DNA from 4 places in the Brevibacterium koreense genome. Region 2 is predicted to be linked to each of the others. Evidence: riboswitches for the same ligand, from Rfam matches in the RefSeq annotation. Region 2 holds a riboswitch; each other region holds the start of a gene.
What was found. Region 2 has a riboswitch for thiamine pyrophosphate ahead of AAFP32_RS02690 (TenA family protein). Riboswitches for the same ligand answer to the same signal wherever they lie in the genome.
Positions count from the first base shown of each region.

Region 1: linked by a shared signal. The riboswitch ahead of thiO (glycine oxidase ThiO) and the one ahead of AAFP32_RS02690 (TenA family protein) in region 2 are both predicted to bind thiamine pyrophosphate.
Region 3: linked by a shared signal. The riboswitch ahead of thiM (hydroxyethylthiazole kinase) and the one ahead of AAFP32_RS02690 (TenA family protein) in region 2 are both predicted to bind thiamine pyrophosphate.
Region 4: linked by a shared signal. The riboswitch ahead of AAFP32_RS04225 (ECF transporter S component) and the one ahead of AAFP32_RS02690 (TenA family protein) in region 2 are both predicted to bind thiamine pyrophosphate.

Region 1 is NZ_CP158281.1:1,413,718-1,415,914, forward strand. It holds gene thiS (sulfur carrier protein ThiS) at 1-90, opposite strand, end outside; gene thiO (glycine oxidase ThiO) at 87-1,271, opposite strand; TPP riboswitch at 1,262-1,364, opposite strand; gene thiE (thiamine phosphate synthase) at 1,388-2,056, shown strand; gene AAFP32_RS06555 (2-dehydropantoate 2-reductase) at 2,093-2,197, shown strand, end outside.
Region 2 is NZ_CP158281.1:599,882-602,078, forward strand. It holds gene AAFP32_RS02685 (uridine kinase) at 1-472, opposite strand, end outside; gene AAFP32_RS02690 (TenA family protein) at 482-1,198, opposite strand; TPP riboswitch at 1,189-1,294, opposite strand; gene AAFP32_RS02695 (VOC family protein) at 1,360-1,722, shown strand; gene AAFP32_RS02700 (HutD family protein) at 1,750-2,197, shown strand, end outside.
Region 3 is NZ_CP158281.1:2,755,680-2,757,876, forward strand. It holds gene thiM (hydroxyethylthiazole kinase) at 1-871, opposite strand, end outside; TPP riboswitch at 859-962, opposite strand; gene AAFP32_RS12620 (sugar ABC transporter permease) at 1,229-2,197, opposite strand, start outside.
Region 4 is NZ_CP158281.1:930,815-933,011, reverse strand. It holds gene AAFP32_RS04230 (universal stress protein) at 1-826, shown strand, start outside; TPP riboswitch at 928-1,036, shown strand; gene AAFP32_RS04225 (ECF transporter S component) at 1,060-1,689, shown strand; gene AAFP32_RS04220 (ABC transporter ATP-binding protein) at 1,689-2,197, shown strand, end outside.

The DNA of each region.
Region 1 (2,197 bases), 810 kb from region 2:
GATGATGCCGGAGACGAGGTCTCTGGCCGTGGTGGGTCCGGCGAGTGCGTGGGCCTCGCCATTGAGCGTAATGGTGATTGTCTCGGTCACGGATGGCTCCCTGCTGGTTGCTGGATCAAAACGGTGTGCTCTGTGGCCGGTGCGGTGGTCGGTGGGTTCTGTGAGCCGAAGCGTTCTGGTCCCACCGCGGCCAGGGACCCCGATGGCGCCCACGCAGTGTCGGCTCCGATGGCAAGGTCGGCGGTGAGGCCCGCACCCAGTGGGGCGAGGAGGATGCCGTGCCGGAAGAAGCCGGTGGACACCACGCAGCCGGGATCGATGCGTCCGATGATCGGCACGTCATCGGGTGAGCCCGGCCTGGCGCGGGTGGTGATGTCGGTGATCTCGCAATCGAGGATGGCCGGAACGAGACGTTCTGCATCATGAAGCAGCTGGTGGACGCCTCCTGCGTTGGTCCCCGACCGACCGTCCTCACGGCTCGTGGCACCGAGGACGAGCTCACCGTCGGGGCGAGGCACGATGTAGACAGGCCGGGCATGGACCAGACCGCGGATCGTGCGAGTCAGCAGCGGTGTCAGGGCCTCGGGTACCCGGAGCCTGATCACCTCACCCCACACTTGGCGCAGAGGCAGCATCGGCAAGCCCGAGATGTCATTGCAGGAGCTGCCCGCGGCGACGATGACCTGATCAGCGGTGAGCCTCGTCCCATCCTCGGCCTCGACGCCGACGGTCCGTCCCTCCGCATTGATCAGAGCGTTGACGCGCGTCCGGACGATGTCGTCGCTCAGCACCGCTGTCAGTGCACCGGTGACCCGACGGGGATCGATCGAATGATCTCCGGGGATCGTCACCGCCCCGCTTACCCCGGGAGCCAGAGACGGTTCCCGGCTCCGGGCCTGGGACCCGGCGATGAGGGAGACGTCGAAACCGGCAGAGCGCTGCAGGTTCATGAGTTCACGCAGCGAAGCGAGGTCGGCCCGATCACCGGCACAGACGAACGTCTCGGTGCTCGAGTACCCGAGGTCACGACCGGAAGCGGCAGCCAGGTCGGCGGTGAAGCCCGGGTAGAGATCGGCCGAGGCACGCATGAGCGGGTACAGGGGAGACTGCCCCCACACCACCTCGGCGGCCGGTGCCAGCATCCCCGCCGCCGCATGGGAGGCACCCGTAGCGGGAGCAGGATCGACGATGGTGACCCTCACACCGCGACGGACCAGATTCCAGGCAGTGGACAAGCCGATGATTCCGGCGCCAACAACAATGACGTGCATGTGCTTCTCCCTCCGGCGGCATCATCCGCATCAGGTTGAACGGTCGGCACACAGCCCTCTCAGCCTCTTTATGAGGCTCCCGCGAACTCCTCTACTCTAGGAGCATGGTCGCAGATATGACAATGGACACCGCAGTCCGAGACACAGACAGAGCCACCCGACTCGCCCGAGTTCGCGATGCCAGGCTCTACGTCTGCACCGATTCCCGCAGCGCGCAGGGTGACCTTCCCGAGTTCCTTGATGCCGCTTACGCCGGTGGTGTCGACATCATCCAGCTGCGCGACAAGGGCCTCGAAGCCCGCGCCGAGATCGAAGCACTCGAAGTGCTCAGGGACGCAGCCCACCGTCATTCGAAACTGTTCTCCGTCAATGATCGCGCGGACGTGGCGCTGCTCGTCGGCGCCGATGTCTTCCACGTCGGGCAGGGAGATCTCACCAGCACGCAGGCCCGCGCGGTCCTCGGCCCGGATGTGATCCTGGGCCGCTCGACCCATTCCATCGACCAGGCGCTCGCCGCCGAGGCAGACCCCGAGATCGACTATTTCTGCTTGGGCCCCGTGTGGGAGACCCCGACCAAACCCGGCAGGCCAGCCATCGGCACTGACCCCCTGCGTGCGCTCGCCGCCACCGCGAGAAAGCCCTGGTTCGCGATCGGCGGGATCTGCGCAGGCGAGCGCCTCGCGAAGGTGAAGGCCACGGGCGCGCAGCGCATCGTCGTCGTCCGTGCGGTGACCGCAGCAGATGATCCCGCGGCCGCGGCCGCGGAACTCAAAGAGGCATTATGAGGGTGCACAGTGTGACAGCGAAGGAATCCAACTGACATGGGAGAGCACGCAGTGAAGATACTCATCGCCGGAGCCGGCGCGACCGGCGGGGCATTCGGCACCCGCCTGTTCGAAGCAGACCGAGATGTGACATTCCTCGTC
Region 2 (2,197 bases):
GTACCTGCACCCAGACGCTGGCGTCCCACACTTCGCGGAGTTCTGGCCGATGGAGAAAGATGCCATCCACGAGGAGGACGCAGTCCTGTGACAATTCGAGGCTGAAATGTGCGCCCTCGACACTGGCATCGGCAACAACATCCCAGACGGCTGGAACAACCGGCAGTCCCTGCTTGAACGCAGTCACAACAGACCGCTTGAACGCCGTGTAGTCGTAGGAGTCACGGTAGAATGACTCAGGTCCACGACCCTGCGCGTACCGAACCGAACGTGGGTGGTGGAATCCGTCGATGCTCAGTGACGCAACGGGCCGGAGCCCGTCCTGGGCCGCCAGCTGGACAAGCTCTTCGGCAAGGACGGTTTTGCCAGCACCGTCGAGTCCGTCGATGGCAATGAGGCCTCGCCCGCCAGAGTTGATCTCGCGGATCTGTGCAAGCAACTGTCGCAGAACCGAACGGCGGGTGCTCATCATGTGCCATCCTCAGCCGGGCACATACGCCTCATCGAAGAACGCCAACTCCACGCCGACTGTCCTCTGCCATAGTTGGGTCAACCGGTCCCTGTTCGCGAGGGACTCAGCATCGTCGCCGATGGGAAACGCCCTCTCGAGTTCGTCGACGAGGAACTGCACCCAGGCCCGGAAGTCCTCACCACGGTGCAGGTCGATCCACCCGGTGTGAACGTGGCGACGGGGCATCGGGTCCTCGCGTTCGCCCCAATCGAGGTAGAGCCATTCGGCGATGACGAGCACGACGAGCAGGTCCGGGTAAGAGGCAGAAGCGACCGCCTCATCCATGATGTTGCGGAACCGTGCGGTCGGATCAGTCAGCACCGGAGCCTCGTATTCAACGGCGGGAACACCTACCTCGGCGAAGGCACGAAGAAAGTAGGAGTTCTCATCGGCTTCGAGGAATCCGAGCTGTTTGGAAAACCGGAGTTTGGGGGCGATGTCATCGGCGTGGGCGACGCAGGCCCCGAGCATCGACAGGAACGATTCGAAGAACTGATAGTCCTGGACCAGGTACTTCTTCATCACAGAATCCTCGACGGTCCCGGCGAACAGTTCCGCCACGAACCTGTGCCCGACCGCGGCATCCCAGGTGGGGGCAGTCGCCGCACTCAACTTCGCCACCGGCCCGCCTGGATTCAGACGAATACTGGTGCTGGTCTGCTGTGGAACATCGTTCATCGTTGTCATTTCTCACTTCCTCCGCCGGTGCTCACCGGATCAGGTTCGAAGGGTCTGCTTGCGCACTCTCAGCGCCGTTGTCGCGGCGCTCCCCTGTGGTGCTTCGAGACTAGCACCAGCCCAGCATCTGAGCTCTTCACCGTGTCACCGGCGGCGCGTAGACTGCTCGCATGGCAATCGCAAAGCAGCCCGTCGTCGTTCTCGACGCTCCTGACGCACGCGAACTCGCGGAGTTCTACGGTGAACTCCTCGACTGGCAGGTCAGAGTCGATGACGACGGCACCTGGGCAGAGATCACATCCGATTCCTGGCCGCCGATCTGCTTCCAACAGGTCGAGGACTACCACGCACCCAGCTGGCCGAGCCAGGCCCACCCGCAGCAGATGCACCTCGACGTCGTCGTCGATGACCTTGATGTCGCCGAGGCGGCCGTGGTCAAACTCGGTGCAGGAAAGGCAGCCGAACAGCCGGGTGAGAGCTTCCGTGTCTTCCTGGACCCGGCAGGTCACCCGTTCTGCATCGTTCTGAACTGAGCTTCTGACCGGGGCTACAGTGATCACATGCACGTGATCACCTCATTCGGCGACCTCGAACCGGTTCCGTGGGCCAACGGTGCGGGGGAGACGACCGAGCTCGTCTCACTCACAGATTCCCAGGCCCTGACCCCGAGCCTTCGGCGGTGGCGCCTGAGCATCGCGCGTCTGGACCGCCCGGCTGCGTTCTCCCCGTTGCCGGGCCTGGCACGTACGTTTCTTCCCATCGGCGCCGAGGTCGGCCTTGAGATTGATGGACAGCTGCACTTCGTCGCCCAAGACGAACCCCAGAGGTTCCGTGGGGAACAGAACGTCTCGCTCGTCGAACTGGGCTCTCCGTGCTTCGCACTCAACCTCATGGTCGAGATCGATGACGGGGCCAGCTCAGGTCCACGTGCGTTGGAGATGTCGACTCGATTCACCGGCTCCGGGCTGTTTGCAGTGACGTTGGATTCGGGTCCCGGACAACCGAGAT
Region 3 (2,197 bases), 1.5 Mb from region 2:
CTCCGTCGATCGGATCGGTTTCGATCGCCTCGGCGTCGATCGCACTTGATTCGACCCTGTCTGATTCGACGTGGACCCCAGCCAGATCATCACCCGTGATCGTGTGCAGCGCGTCGAGGAAGTTCACGGAGAAGCTGCCGGGTCCGCGTGCTCCCTCGGCGGCGGTCTCACCGGCGACCTTGAAGTGAGCGTGGGCTGCGACCACGGCCTCGAACCTCGCCGAGGCGGTCGTTGCGCCAACGAGGTACGCGGCGGTGACTGCGCCGAGAGAGCATCCGGCGCCGATGACAAGCGGCATAAAGGAGTGTCCCCCGCTGAGGCGGGCGACATGGTCGACCCCGTCGATATGAGCGACGATCGCGTCCTTGGGACCTGAGACGGCAACGATTGCTCCGGTGGACTTGGCCAGTTCGGCCGCGGCCGGAATCACCGCATCAACCTCGTCGGTGGAGTCCACTCCCCGACCACCCAGGCCCACTCCGGCCAGTGCCGCGATCTCGGAGGCGTTGCCACGGATGGCAGTGGGTGAAGAGTTCGCCGCGCGACGGATTCGTGTGGTCCGGAAGTCGACCGCCCCAATGCTCACCGGGTCGAGGACCCACGGCTTGGAGTCTTCATTGGCTGCGTCGATGGCGGCGTCAGCGGCAAGGAACTGCTGATTCGTGGCGGTGCCGAAGTTGACCAGCAGTCCGCTGGAGATGCGCGTGAACTGTGCGGCATCGGCCTCGTGGTCGAGCATCGCCGGGGCGGCACCGACGGCCAGGAGCACGTTGGCGCTGAATTGCTGCACAACGGTGTTCGTGATGCATTGGATGAGTGGATTGCTCGCACGCAGTCGTGCATTGGCAGAACGCAGGTCGAAGTCAACCATGACGATCCCTTCGCTAGTATGGCCCAGATCAGGTTCGATGGGTGTTCTCTCAGCCTCACGCGATCAACGTCAGGCACCCCATGTCATTGCCCACGACTGTATCAGCACGTCTGAAGTTGGGCGAAGCGGCAACGCTGAGGAGCGCGAGCGGAAACCTGAGAAGAGCAAACCGGAACCCGGGCCCACCTCGGCGCCTATATGCCAACACATCGAGCGGACCACTGATCATCGAGGGCACCAGTTGCAACTGGTACTTTCGACGCTCAGTGGTCCGCTCGATGAGCTTGCTTGGCGAGAGGGCGACCGGCGCTAACCGCGACCGGCACTAACCGTGACCCTCGCTAACCCCGACGTTCGCTAACCCCGTCCGACGTACCTTTGTCCGCGGCGGCTCAGTGCGTCGATGACGACGGCCGTGAGCAGGACGAGCGCGGTGATGATCTGCTGTGCATCGGAGTTGAAGCCGATGAGGTAGAGACCGTTGTTGATCGCACCGACGACCAGGGCACCGAGTACGGCTGCCCAGGCTGTACCGCGACCACCGAAGAGCGAGGTGCCCCCGATGACCGCTGCGGCGATCGCGTTGAGCAGGTCCTGTGTGCTCACCAGCGTCGATCCCGCGTTGGTCGTCACACCGGTCTTGATGAAGCCGAACAGGGCTGCCAGCACACCGGCGGCCATGAACACGCTGATGCGCACCCAAGTCACCCGAATGCCCGCACGTCTGGCGGCTTCGACCTTGCCGCCGACCGCGTAGATCGAGCGCCCGTACTTGGTCTTGCGCAGCACCAGATCGATGACGATCGCGATGACGATCATGAGGAAGAACGGCATCGCCAGACCGAAGTCCTGGTTGACCAGGATGAGGAACCCGAACACGACGACGGTGAGGATGGCAATGCGCACGATCACCGAGGTCCAGCTGGGACTGTCGAGTCCCTCGTTGTGACGGCGCAGCTTCGAGTAGATGATCCCCGCACCGAAGCCGATGACGGCGACTGCCCCGAATACGTAGGCCCAGATCGCCGGGAAGTAGAAGCTCGCAAAGTCGAAGGCGAAGGTGTCGGCCATCGACAGGTTCTTCTGCACGCCCAGAGTGGTCAACGTCAGCCCGGTGAACGCCAGCAACCCTGCCAAAGTGACCACGAAGGCCGGTATCCCGACCACCGCGAAGAACCAGCCCTGGATCGCGCCGACGACGAGACCCAATACCAGCATGATGACCAGTGCGATCAGAGGCGGAACCCCTTGCCTGACCACCAACACACCCAGCAGTGAGGCGGAGAGCCCACCCAATTGCGCCAGCGACAGGTCGATCTCGCCGAG
Region 4 (2,197 bases), 330 kb from region 2:
TCAAGCCCTCGAATACGGGGCTGCGGAGGCGATGCGCCGAAATACTGCCCTCACCGTCGTCACTACCTACATGGTCCCGGCGATGCTCTACCCGAACATCGCATCCATGCCGAAGATCGATGAGCAGGAGGCCGCACGTCGAGGGGTTGAGAAACGACTGGCCGAGGCAACCGGAGCTCTTCGAGATCATGCTGGTCCCGTCTCCTATCGCGCCGAACTCGGCGACGCCGCCGGCGTCTTGGCAGGCCTGAGCGCACATGCACTCACAGTGGTCGTCGGAGCCAGAGGACGTGGTGGTTTCGTCGGTCGGCTCCTCGGCTCGGTGTCCACCGCCCTGCCTTCGCACGCCCACTGCCCGACGATCGTGGTCCCCAGCCATCATTCGGAATCAACAGGGACCTCGGTTGTCGTCGCGGTCGACGGCTCGCAGGCTGCGCGCCTGGCGATGTTTGCCGCCGCCGAGATGGCCAACATACGGCAAGCACCGCTCGAGATCGTCTCTGTCCTCCCCACAGGCGACGAATGGCTCTACTGGTATCCCGAACTGGAGCTGAGTGCAGAGGTCTCAGGCCGCCGGCAGAAACAGCTTGAGTCGTCTCTGAAAAATGAGGTCGCCGCCGTAACTCAGCAATTCCCCGACCTGAAGACGAGCGGGTCGGTGCCGACCGGAGATCCGACCGAAGTTCTCGTCGGGATGACAAAGTCGGCGCAGCTGACCGTCCTTGGCACCCGTGGACGTGGAGCAGTGAAAAGTGCCCTGATGGGTTCCGTGTCGCGCGGAGTCCTCCATCAGGCGGAGGGGCCGGTCATGGTCATACCGAACTGATCACAGCTGTTCTGATCGAGAATCGATTCGTGGTCGCCGACGCCCGGAACCATTGGCGAACTCTTCGCACCGGGTCCCGGTCTCAGGCTGATGTACAGTGGGTGCCACGACAGGGGAGCGCCGACTAAGGCGCTGAGAGTGCAGATGAAGCTGCAGACCCTCGAACCTGATGTGGTTAGCACCGCCGAAGGAAGTCGAGACTCTTCTACCCCTCCTTGATCTGAGGAGGCACAATGCCAAAAACGACCGCGCCGGATACCACCACCGGATTCAAGCCGAAGTATTCCCACGTCCCCGTGACGAAGCAGTGGAGGGTCGTCGACTACGTCGTCACCGCCGTGCTCGGAATCTCCGTCGGACTCATCTTCTGGGTGCTGGCCCTGAGCTGGAAGGTTCTCGAACTCGGGTTCCAAGCCTTCCCCCCATCGATCGGCCTCATTGCCGGCCTGTGGGTCCTCGCGGGACCATTGGCTGCGATCATCATCCGCAAACCCGGTGCCGCACTGCTATGCGAGATGATCGCCGCCATCGTCGAGGCCGTCCTCGGCTCGCACTTCGGCGCCACAGTTCTGCTCTCCGGGTTCATCCAGGGTCTCGGTGCCGAACTCATCTTCGCCGCCTTCGGCTATCGAAAATTCAGTCTGTGGGTCACGAGCCTGTCCGGACTGCTGGCTGCGACATTCATGTCCGTGAGCGAGAACATCATGTACAACGCCGAATGGCAGCTGGGCTTCCAAGCCGCCTATGCGGTGTGCGCCATCATCTCCGGCATCGTCATCTCCGGCATCGGAGCCTGGTTCGCCTACCGTGCGATCGCGAAGACCGGTGCGCTGAGCTCCTTCGCCTCTGGCCGCATGCGCTGATGGCTCTGCCGATCACCGCCCGCGGGTTCTCATGGCAACATGCCGATCGTGATGAACCTGCCGTCGGTCCCATCAACCTGCACATCGCCGCAGGTGAGAAGGTCCTCCTGCTCGGCCCGTCCGGGGCAGGCAAGTCCACCCTGCTCCACGCCATCGCCGGTGTCGTGCCTTCCGAGTCCGGTACGGCGACCGGTGAGCTCCTCATCGGCGACTGTCCACCCGACCCTCGCCGAGGTGAGATCGGGCTGGTCCTGCAGGATCCCGATTCGCAGGTGATCTTCTCCCGCGTCGGCGACGATGTCGCCTTCGGCATGGAGAACCTGGGTCTGCCCGCCGAGGAGATCGAGGCCCGGATCGCCTCATCGCTGGCGAGGATGGGCCTCGCCCTCCCCCAGTCACATCCCACTGCGGCACTGTCTGGCGGCCAGAAGCAGCGTCTGGCCCTCGCCGGCATCCACGCGATGAGACCTGAGATCATCGTCCTCGACGAACCGACGGCAAACATCGA